3 regions of the Modestobacter sp. SYSU DS0904 genome follow, and region 3 is predicted to be linked to each of the others. Evidence: riboswitches for the same ligand, from Rfam matches in the RefSeq annotation. Region 3 holds a riboswitch; each other region holds the start of a gene.
What was found. A riboswitch is a leader RNA that binds a small molecule or an ion and turns the genes downstream of it on or off. The one in region 3 is predicted to bind cyclic di-AMP.
Positions count from the first base shown of each region.

Region 1: it holds a riboswitch for cyclic di-AMP, as region 3 does, so the genes downstream of both, ACI79U_RS02050 (aggregation-promoting factor C-terminal-like domain-containing protein) here and ACI79U_RS04035 (C40 family peptidase) in region 3, are expected to answer to the same signal.
Region 2: it holds a riboswitch for cyclic di-AMP, as region 3 does, so the genes downstream of both, ACI79U_RS14150 (LysM peptidoglycan-binding domain-containing protein) here and ACI79U_RS04035 (C40 family peptidase) in region 3, are expected to answer to the same signal.

Region 1 covers NZ_JBJHAQ010000002.1:173,025-176,285, forward strand. The annotation lists gene ACI79U_RS02040 (universal stress protein) at 8-541, shown strand; gene ACI79U_RS02045 (class I SAM-dependent methyltransferase) at 593-1,240, shown strand; cyclic di-AMP (ydaO/yuaA leader) riboswitch at 1,441-1,575, shown strand; gene ACI79U_RS02050 (aggregation-promoting factor C-terminal-like domain-containing protein) at 1,596-2,519, shown strand; gene ACI79U_RS02055 (YceI family protein) at 2,764-3,261, shown strand, end outside.
Region 2 covers NZ_JBJHAQ010000021.1:34,302-37,562, forward strand. The annotation lists gene ACI79U_RS14145 (acyl-CoA dehydrogenase family protein) at 214-1,434, opposite strand; cyclic di-AMP (ydaO/yuaA leader) riboswitch at 1,725-1,898, shown strand; gene ACI79U_RS14150 (LysM peptidoglycan-binding domain-containing protein) at 1,900-2,661, shown strand; gene ACI79U_RS14155 (alpha-amylase family protein) at 2,786-3,261, shown strand, end outside.
Region 3 covers NZ_JBJHAQ010000004.1:93,248-96,508, forward strand. The annotation lists gene ACI79U_RS04030 (DUF3817 domain-containing protein) at 1-202, opposite strand, end outside; gene ACI79U_RS04035 (C40 family peptidase) at 376-1,536, opposite strand; cyclic di-AMP (ydaO/yuaA leader) riboswitch at 1,552-1,721, opposite strand; gene ACI79U_RS04040 (GNAT family N-acetyltransferase) at 2,147-2,605, shown strand; gene ACI79U_RS04045 (phytoene desaturase family protein) at 2,602-3,261, shown strand, end outside.

The sequences.
Region 1 (3,261 bases), on a different contig from region 3:
GGACGCGGTGACGGAGCAGGGCGGCACGAGGGACGCGCTCGCGGCAGAGGTCGACGAGGCGATGGCCGAGGCAGCGGGAGAGGCCGTGCCCGGGGCGGTCGGCGGTGGGGTCGTCGTCGGTCACGACGGCTCCGGGTGCGCCCAGGAGGCGCTGCTGTGGGCGGCCGGCCTGGCCGAGCGGGCCGGGTGGCCGCTGCACGTCGTCCGCGCCTGGCGGATCGCCACCGCACCCCAGCCGGCCAGCTGGTCGCCGGGCTACGTCCCGCCGATGAGCGACTACGAGAAGGCCGTCCAGGCCGACCTGGAGGCCGACGTCGTCTCGGCGCTCGGCCAGGAGCGTGCCGCGGGCGTCACCTGCCACGTCGCGCACACCGCCCCGGTGAAGGCGCTCATCGCCGCCGCCGGGCAGGCCGACGTGCTGGTGGTGGGCGCCCGCGGCCGCGGTGGCTTCGCCGGCCTGCTGCTGGGCTCGACCAGCGACCAGGTCACCCGGCACGCCCCCTGCCCGGTCACCGTGGTCCGGAGCGACAGCAAGAACTGAGCAGCTCACCCCGGCGGCGCGCGGTCGGGCCCCTGGGTGTCCACTGACGGGGTGCCCGCCCCCGACCGCGTCCCGCCGTCCTTCCTGCAGGCCCACACCCGGGTCGAGCGGCCCACCCTGGTGCCCGAGGTGCAGCTGCACGTCGCCGACGACGTGGTCGCCCTGTGGGAGGCGATGGAGACCGAGGCCGGCGGGGCCGGCCAGGACCCACCGTTCTGGGCCGCGGCCTGGCCGGGCGGCCAGGCGCTGGCCCGGCACGTGCTCGACCGCCCGGAGCTCGTGGCCGGCAAGCGGGTGCTGGACCTCGGCGCCGGGAGCGGGCTGGTCGCCGTGGCGGCGCTGCAGGCCGGCGCCGCGCACGTCGTGGCCAGCGACGTCGACCCGTACTCGCACACCGCGATCGCGCTGAACGCCGAGCTCAACGGGGTGACCGGGATCGAGGTGGTGGGCGACGTGCTGGACGACGACGGGCCCGACGTGGACGTCGTCCTGGCCGGCGACGTCTGCTACGACCGCGACATGACCGCCCGGGTGCTGCCGTACCTGGGCGCCCACTGGCTGCGCGGGGCCACCGTGCTGCTCGGGGACCCCGGACGCGCCTACGTGCCGCGCGAGGGGCTGCTGGCGGCCGCCGTCCACGACGTCCCGGACGCCGACGGTGGCGAGGTCCGCCGGACGACGGTCTGGCGCCTGCCCTGACCCCGCCCGGCCCGCGCCCCGTCACGCACCTCATGGGACCGATGGGGCCTGCGGGACGGATCACACGGCGCTGACCAGGGGCCTCGCCGCAGAAGCCGACGAACTGGCCGCCGAGCATTGTCACGAGGTCGTAACGAGCTCTACCGTGGTCGAGTCCGGCCGGACGTCACGTCCCCATCCGGGGAGCCCGCGCCGGGTGCCGCCGAGTCGCTCTCCGCAGCGATCCGGGGACCCACCGCAGCACTGGGGTGAATCCCGCCCGGGCACGCGCCCGGCCGGGTAGGGCGTCTTCCCGCCCGAATCCGTCAGCTAACCCGGTAGGCGGCCACGGAAGAGCCCGGGAGCCCCCTCCTTCATGTCCCCCCGCACCACCCTGCACGACCACGCCGGCCCCGACCTCCCCGCCGACGGCGACCTGCCCACCGCGGTCCTCCCCGTCGGCGGCGAGGAGACCCCCCGCCGGTCCCGCCGCCTGGCGCCCCCGGCCGGCCTGCGTCGTCCGGCGATGTACCTGGCCGCCGCCGCGGTCGGTGCGGTCGTGGTCAACGTCGTCGTGAGCGGGCAGACCGACGCCCAGGCCACCGCGGCGCCCGAGCCGATGAGCATCGCCACCCAGCTCGGCCTCACCGCCCAGCACGCCGGCACCGTCGTCGCCGAGGGTGAGGTCGGCAACCGGCTGGGCGAGCTGGTGGCCGACCGCAGCCAGCGCCAGGAGGCCGAGGCGGCCGCCCAGCAGGCGCAGGCCGCCGCCGACCAGGCGGCGCGTGACGCGATCGCCGCCGAGGAGGCCCGGCTCGCCGAGGAGGCCCGCAAGGCCGAGGAGGCCCGGCTCGCCGAGGAGGCGCGCCTGGCGGAGGAGGCCCGCCAGGCGGCGGCCGCCCGCAAGGCCGAGCAGGCCGCCGCGGCGGCCCCGCGGGCACCGGCCGCCCCGCGTTCCTCGAGCGGTTCCTCGGGTGGGGGAGCCCCTGCCCCGGCCGCCGCCGCGCCGGCCGGCTCGTTCCAGAGCTACGCGCTGTCCAAGCTCGGCGGCGACTCCGGCCAGTTCTCCTGCCTGGAGAAGCTGTGGGGCAAGGAGAGCGGCTGGAACCCCAACGCGCAGAACCCGCGCAGCACCGCCTACGGCATCCCGCAGTTCCTGGACTCCACCTGGAAGGGCACCGGGATCGCCAAGACCTCCGACGGCTACCGGCAGATCGACGCCGGCCTGATCTACATCGAGAACCGGTACGGCTCGCCGTGCGGCGCCTGGTCGCAGTCGCAGTCCGCCGGCTGGTACTGAGCCGACCCGCGCCGGTGGACCCAGCAGTGACCAGCACGGCAGCGATCCGCACCGCACTGGTCTGCACCGCACCGATCTGCACGCCGGCGATCCGTACCGCACACTGATCGACCCGGCACCGACGAGGAGGGGCCGCCCGCACCGGGCGGCCCCTCCTCGCGTGCCGAACACGCCACCCTGCCCCGATGTCACCCCCATCGGTCAGGATCACCGGGTGGACCACCCAGACCAGGAGGGCTGAACCGTGGGCAAGCACCGGGCACCCGAGCCCGCGGCCTCGGACTTCGACGCCGCGACGGCGGCGTTGGCCGACGTCACCGGCGACTACCTCGTCGACACCGCGCACACCCGCATCGGCGTCCGCGCCCGGCACGCGATGGTGACGACGGTGCGCGGCGCGTTCACCGACTTCGCCGGCACCGCGCACCTCGACACCGGCGACCCGACCGCGAGCACCGTCTCGCTGCGCATCCGCACCGCGAGCATCGACACCGGCGCCCCCGACCGTGACGCGCACCTGCGCTCGGCGGACTTCCTGGCCGTCGAGCAGTTCCCGGAGATGCGCTTCGACTCCACCGCGGTGCGGCAGGTCGACGACGACGTCTACCGGGTCACCGGCGACCTGACCATCAAGGACGTCACCCGCTCCGTCGACATCGACTTCACCCTCACCGGCTCGGCGCTGGACCCCTTCGGCAACACCCGGGTCGGCTTCGAGGGCGCGCTGGCGATCAAGCGCAGC
Region 2 (3,261 bases), on a different contig from region 3:
CTGCGGGCGGGCACCGGGCGGTGCAGCCGCTGCACGCCAGCATGGACGACGGGGGCGCCGGCAGCGGCTGCACCAGCTCGGGTTCCCCGACGACGAGGCCACCGAGCTCTCCGCGCTGCACACCCGCAACGTCATGCAGCCCCGACTCCCCTGCACCCGACTCCCCCGCGCCGGGCTCTCCCGGTGGCCGTCGCCCGGCGGCGGGTGCCGCGGTCAGGTGAAGGCGCTGATGCCGGTGATGGCCCGGCCGACGACGAGGGCGTTCACGTCGTAGGTGCCCTCGTAGGTGTAGATGGCCTCGGCGTCGGCGAAGAACCGGGCGACGTCGTGGTCCAGCAGCACGCCGTTGCCGCCGACGACCTCCCGCGCCAGCGCGACCGTCTCGCGCATGCGGACCGACGTCCAGGACTTCGCCATCGCCGAGTCCTGGTCCCGGTAGACGCCGGCGTCCTGCTGCTGGGCCACGCGCACCGCCATGCCCAGCGAGGCCACCAGGTTGCCCAGCATCGTGGCCAGCTTCTCCTGCACGAGCTGGAAGCCGGCGATCGGCCGGCCGAACTGCACCCGGGAGCCGGCGTACCCCAGCGCGGCCTCGTAGGCCCCGGCCTGCACCCCGGCGGTGAACCAGGCGACGCCCGAGCGCATGGACCGCAGCAGGTCGGCCACGTCGCGGAAGGAGGTGATCCGGGCCAGCCGGTCCTCCTCGGGCACCCGCACCGCACGCAGGGTGATGTCGGAGTTCTGCACCATCCGCAGCGCCGTCTTGCCGGTGATGGTGGCCAGCTCGACCCCGGGCGCGTCCCGCGGCACGAGGAAGGCCTTGACCTGGCCGTCGGCGACGTCGCGGGCGACGACGGCAAGCACGTCGGCGAGGACGGCGCTGCCGATCCAGCGCTTCCGGCCGTCGAGCACCCACGTGTCGCCCTCCCTCCGGGCGGTGGTCTCCAGCCCGCCGGCGACGTCGGACCCGTGGTCGGGCTCGGTGAGGGCGAAGGCGCCCACCGCGGCGAAGGAGTCGACCCGGGGCAGCCACCGGCGGACCTGCTCGGCGCTGCCGCCGCGCTCGATGGTGGTGCGGAACAGCCCCGACTGGCCGTTGAAGAAGGTGGCCAGGGAGGCGTCGGTGCGGGCCAGCTCGAAGTTCCGGAACCCGGTGAACAGCGACCGGGTCGCCGCTCCGCCGGCGGTCAGCGACGGCGGGGCGATGAGGTCCAGCGCGGCCAGCGGGGCCACGAGCTGCGCCGGGAACTCCGCGCGCTCCCAGTACTCCGCCAGCAGCGGTCGCGCCTCGCCGTCCAGGAACCGGCGCAGCCGCCACAGCTGGCCGCGCTCCTCCTCGGTCAGCAACTGCTCGTAGCCGAGCGGGTCGCAGCCGGCGTAGAGCCGCTCCCCCGGCGCCACGGCAGCGCTCTCCCGGCCGGCGTGCTCGGTCATGCCTGCGTCGTCACCCATAGCTGCCCTTCGCTGCCGCGCCTGCCCGTCAGGCTCGACCCGTGCCACTTTCCACGACCGCGCACCAGCGGCGGTACCGGGGTCCACCACCCCGGACGGGCCGCGGTGCCCGGACGGCAGGCATCGACGACCGTGTCGGGCGTCTTTCCGGGCGCCGTCGGCGTGCCGTCCACGACGCGCCGCTGACGTGATCGGCACCACAGCGACACCGGGCGGTTCCAGAACATAACGTTCCGGTCACGCCCGCCTCGTGGGCGTGGCGCCGGTCCGCCAAACCCTGCCTGCCGGTCGTCATCCTGAGCATTCAGGGCAGGGGTGGGGGACCCACCGCACACGGCGCGCTGACACCACCAGCCAGCGCGCCTCGGGGTGAAGCCGGCATCGCCGGCCGGGCACCGATCGCCCGAACCCGACAGCTAACCCCGGCGGCGGTGATCGGAGATCACCATGTCTAAGCACCGCGCACCGCGTTTCGTCCGTACCCGTGAGGTCCTCGTGGGCCTCCCCGTCGTGGCGGGCGCCTCCGTCGTCACGCTCGGCGTCCTGAGCTCCCCGGCCCAGGCCCACCCCACCAGCCCGCCCCCCGCGGTCGTCGCTGCACCCGCAGCTGCGCAGGGGGACCAGTACACCGTCAAGCCGGGCGACACGATCGCCGCGATCGCCGCGGCCCACGGCCAGTCCTGGCGGGGGCTCTTCCAGCGCAACGCCGGGGTCATCGGCGGGAACCCGAACGCCATCACCCCGGGGCAGGTGCTGTTCCTCTCCGGCGTCGGGGCGGCTGCTCCCGCACCGGTACCGGCACCGGCACCGGTCCAGGCGCTGATCGCCGCGCCGCAGTCCGCGGTCGCCCGGATCACCAACACCGCGGGCCCGGTGCAGCCGCACGTGGCGTCCGCGGCGGACGCCGTCGTCAGCAACGTGCCGGGCGCCGGTGGTGTCACCATCGGCGGGACCCGGCCCGGCGCCGCCGACATGAACGGCCACCCCGCGGGGCTGGCACTGGACTTCATGGTCATGTCCGACGCCGCCCTCGGGGACGCGGTCGTCCAGTACCACGTCGCGAACTGGGACGAGCTGGGCGTGAAGTACATCATCTGGCAGCAGCGCATGCTCACCTCGCCGACGGGCTCCTGGAGCCCCATGGGCGACCGCGGCAGCGTCACGGCGAACCACTTCGACCACCCGCACGTGAGCTACCAGGCGCGCTGACCCGCCCGGCCCCGGTCGTCCGGAGCCGGACCCGCACCGACGGTGTCCCCTGCCCCTCCCGAGGGGCAGGGGACACCGGCCGTCTCCCCGGGTCGGACGCGGCCGACCGGGGTAGCGACGCGTCATGTTCGATCCGGCCGTCAGCGACCAGTGGTGGAAGAACGCCGTCGTCTACTGCGTGGACGTCGAGCGCTTCATGGACTCCGACGGGGACGGCGTGGGCGACTTCCGCGGCCTGACCCAGCGCCTGCCGTACCTCAGCGGGATGGGCATCACCTGCCTGTGGCTCCTGCCGTTCTACCCCTCGCCCCGGCGGGACAACGGCTACGACGTGGCCGACTACTACTCGGTCGATCCCCGCCTGGGCAGCCTCGGGGAGTTCGTCGAGTTCGTGCGCACCGCCCGCGACCTCGGCATCCGGGTCGTGACCGACCTGGTCGTCAACCACACCTCCAGCGAGCACCCGTGGTTCCGCGAGGCCCGCCGCAGCCGCGACGCCAAGTACCGCGACTGGTACGTCTGGTCCGACGAGCGGCCGGCGGAGGAGCGGAAGATCATCTTCCCCGACGAGGAGGACAGCAACTGGGCGTGGGACGAGGA
Region 3 (3,261 bases):
AGGCGACCAGCGTCACGACGACGTAGGCCACGAAGACCGCGCCGTGCACCGGGCCGAACACCTGGACCCCGAGCTCGGAGGTGCCCAGCACCCACTTCACGAACATCCCGGCGAGCAGGAGCGCCCAGGACACCGCCTCGGCGACGGCGACGACGCGGAACGTGCGGGCAACGGGGGCGGGGGCGAGCAGACGGGCAGCCACGACCGGGGACAACGAACCACCGGCGCCCCGGTCTCCCGGATGTGACGAAGGACCCCCTCCTCCCACCCTTCGCAGGCTCAGGGCGGGACCCGGGAGGGGCCGTTCCAGGGCCCAGAGACGACGGTGCCCCGGCCGCCGTGAGGCGACCGGGGCACCGTCGTGAGGCGCTGGCGTCAGCCGGCGATCCGCCGCATCGCGGTGATGCTGCCCATCACGTCGATGCTGGCGACCTTGACGACGTCGCCCGAGGTCGGCGCGTGCACCATCTGGCCGTTGCCGATGTAGATGCCCACGTGGCTGACCGGCGAGTAGAAGGCGATGACGTCGCCCGGCTGCAGCTCCCCGCGGGAGACCGCGCGGCCCATGGTCGCCTGCGCCCGGCTGGAGTGCGGCACCTTGATGCCGGCGGCGGCGTAGGCGTACTGCACCAGGCCGGAGCAGTCGAACGACCCCGGACCGGCCGCGGCCCAGACGTAGGGCTTGCCGCGCTGGGCCATGGCGGTGCTGACCGCGGTCGCCGCGGCGCCGCTGGAGGCGACCACCGGGGCGGACGGCGCCGGGGCGGCAGCCGGAGCCGAGCCGCGGGCGGCGTTGCTGCCCCCACCGGCGCGGGCCCCCGGAGCCGGGGCGGAGCCGGCGGCGGACCCGGCGGCCTGATCGGCCGCCGCGGCCTCGGCGGCCTCGGCGGCGTGCTGGCGCTCGGCCTCGGCCCGGGAGGCGGCCTGCTCCGCGGCGGAGAGCCGCTCGTACATCGCCTGGTACTCGGCGATCTGCTTGTTCAGGTCGGTGCGCTGCTTCTCGACCTGGTCCAGCTGGCGCTGCGCCTCGGTGGCGGCGGTCTCGGCCGCGGCCTGGGCCTCGGTGGCCTGCTCGTCGGCCGTGACGGCCTCGCCCAGGATGCCGTTGTTGTGGTCGGCGATGGAGCCCAGCGTGCCGACGCGGTCCAGCAGCTCGTCGGCGGAGTCGCTGGTCAGCATCGCCTGCAGGGTGCTCAGCTGGTCGCCGGTGTAGGCGCTGCGGGCGACCTCGCGGACCCGGTCCCGGGCGCCGACCAGGGCGGCCTCGGCGGCCTCGACCCGGGCGGCCGCGGCGTCGACCTCGGCCTGCTTGGTCTCGAGCTCGACCCGGGCGTCGTTGAACTGCTCGGTGACGACCTCGAGTTCGTGCGCGCGCTCGGCGACCAGGGTGGCCGCCTCGGCGGAGGTGGTGGGTTCGGCCGCGGCGGGCGCGGGGCTGAGCAGCGGGGCGGCCACGAGGGCGCCGGCGGCGAGGAGGGTGACGACCGCCCGGCGGGAGGTGGACCCGCGGCGGGCAGGGTTGAGCGAACTCGCCATGTTCGGCGGGTGGTCCTTTCTTCCAACGAGCCGCCTACCGAGTTAGCTGACGGGTTCGGGTGGGAAGACACCCGGCACCTGCGGCCCGGCTGGGCCGCGCGGTGCTTCACCCCAGTGCTGCGGTGGGTCCCCGGTCCCCTGGCCCGCCGGAGTGCACGGGCCGCGGAGTTCGGCGGCGGTCTGGTCGGTCGCCACCGAGGGGTGGCTGAGGAGCCCGTCCGGACCGTCGCCCACCGTAAGGGCGTTATGGGCTCGTGACAAAGGCTCATTGCGATTTTGTTGAGAAACTCCCGGCGTGTGCTCCAACACGCTCACCGAGCGTGACAGGCGCGCCGGATCGGGCGTGTCGGCCGTCTCGGACACCGCGGTCGGGCGGCCGACACGCTTCCCGAGCTGGGCACCCGGCCGGACGCGGGCAGCGCCCCCGACCGCGGCCGGGCCGGGGAACCCCGACCGCCGTCGGCGACCGTCCGTCACGCTCCGCGAGCAACGGCGCGGCTCAGCGCCGTCGTGGCTCCGCGGTCCCACGGCGCTCCCGGCGCGGCGCTCCCCGACCGCCGACCCGGAGCCTGCTAGCGGGGCCCGGAGCGCGGCGCGCCAGGATGGACCGGTGCCCACCCTCACCACCGCCCCCTGGGACGACCCCGACGTCGCCGCGCTGACCGCCGCCCAGCAGGTCGAGCTGCGCGCCCGCTACGACGGCACCGGCGAGCCGGGGGTGCCGCCGTCCGCCGCCGACGTCGCCGTGGTGCTGCTGGCCCGGGACGACGACGGCACCCCGATCGGCTGCGGCGCCCTGCGCCCGCTGGGCGCGGCGGAGGCCGAGATCAAGCGGATGTACGTGGTTCCCGGCGCGCGCGGCCGCGGGGTGTCCAAGCTGCTGCTCGCCGGGCTGGAGGCCGAGGCGGTGGCCCGCGGCTGGACGACGGTGCGCCTGGAGACCGGCGTCCGGCAGCCGGAGGCGATCGCGCTGTACACCTCGACGGGCTACCGGCCGATCGAGGCGTTCGGGCACTACGTGGGTGCCGACGACCCGCACGCGGTCTTCTTCGCCCGGGAGCTGGGGTGAGCACCGCGGCCCGGTACGACGCGATCGTCGTCGGCGGTGGGCACAACGGGCTGGTCGCCGCCGCCTACCTGCAGCGCGCCGGGTGGTCGGTGCTGGTGCTGGAGCGGCGGGACGTGCTCGGCGGCGCCGCGGTCAGCCAGCAGGTGTTCGGCGGGGTCGACGTCCGGCTGTCGGCGTACTCCTACCTGGTCAGCCTGCTGCCCGACCGGATCGTGACCGACCTGGCGCTGCCGGTCCGCCTGGTCGACCGGGCCGTCGCCTCGTACACCCCGCTGCACCGCGACGGCCGGCACCGCGGCCTGCTGGTGGAGCGGGACGAGGGGCCGGCGACGGCGGCGTCCTTCCGGGCGCTCACCGGTGGCGACGGCGAACTGGCCGGCTGGCAGCGGTTCTACGGCCGGCTGACCACCCTGGCCGAGGACCTGGCGCCCACCCTCACCGAGCCGCTGCCCGGCGAGGCGGAGCTCACCGGCCGGCTGCGCGACCCGGCCATCTGGCACGACCTGCGCGAGCGGCCGCTGGCCGACGTCGTCGCCGACCACCTGACCGACGACGACCTGCGCGGCATCGCCCTCACCGACGGGCTGATCGGCACCTTCGCCGACGTGCACGCCGCCGACGGGCTGGCCGGGCGGTGCTTCCTCTACCACCTGGTG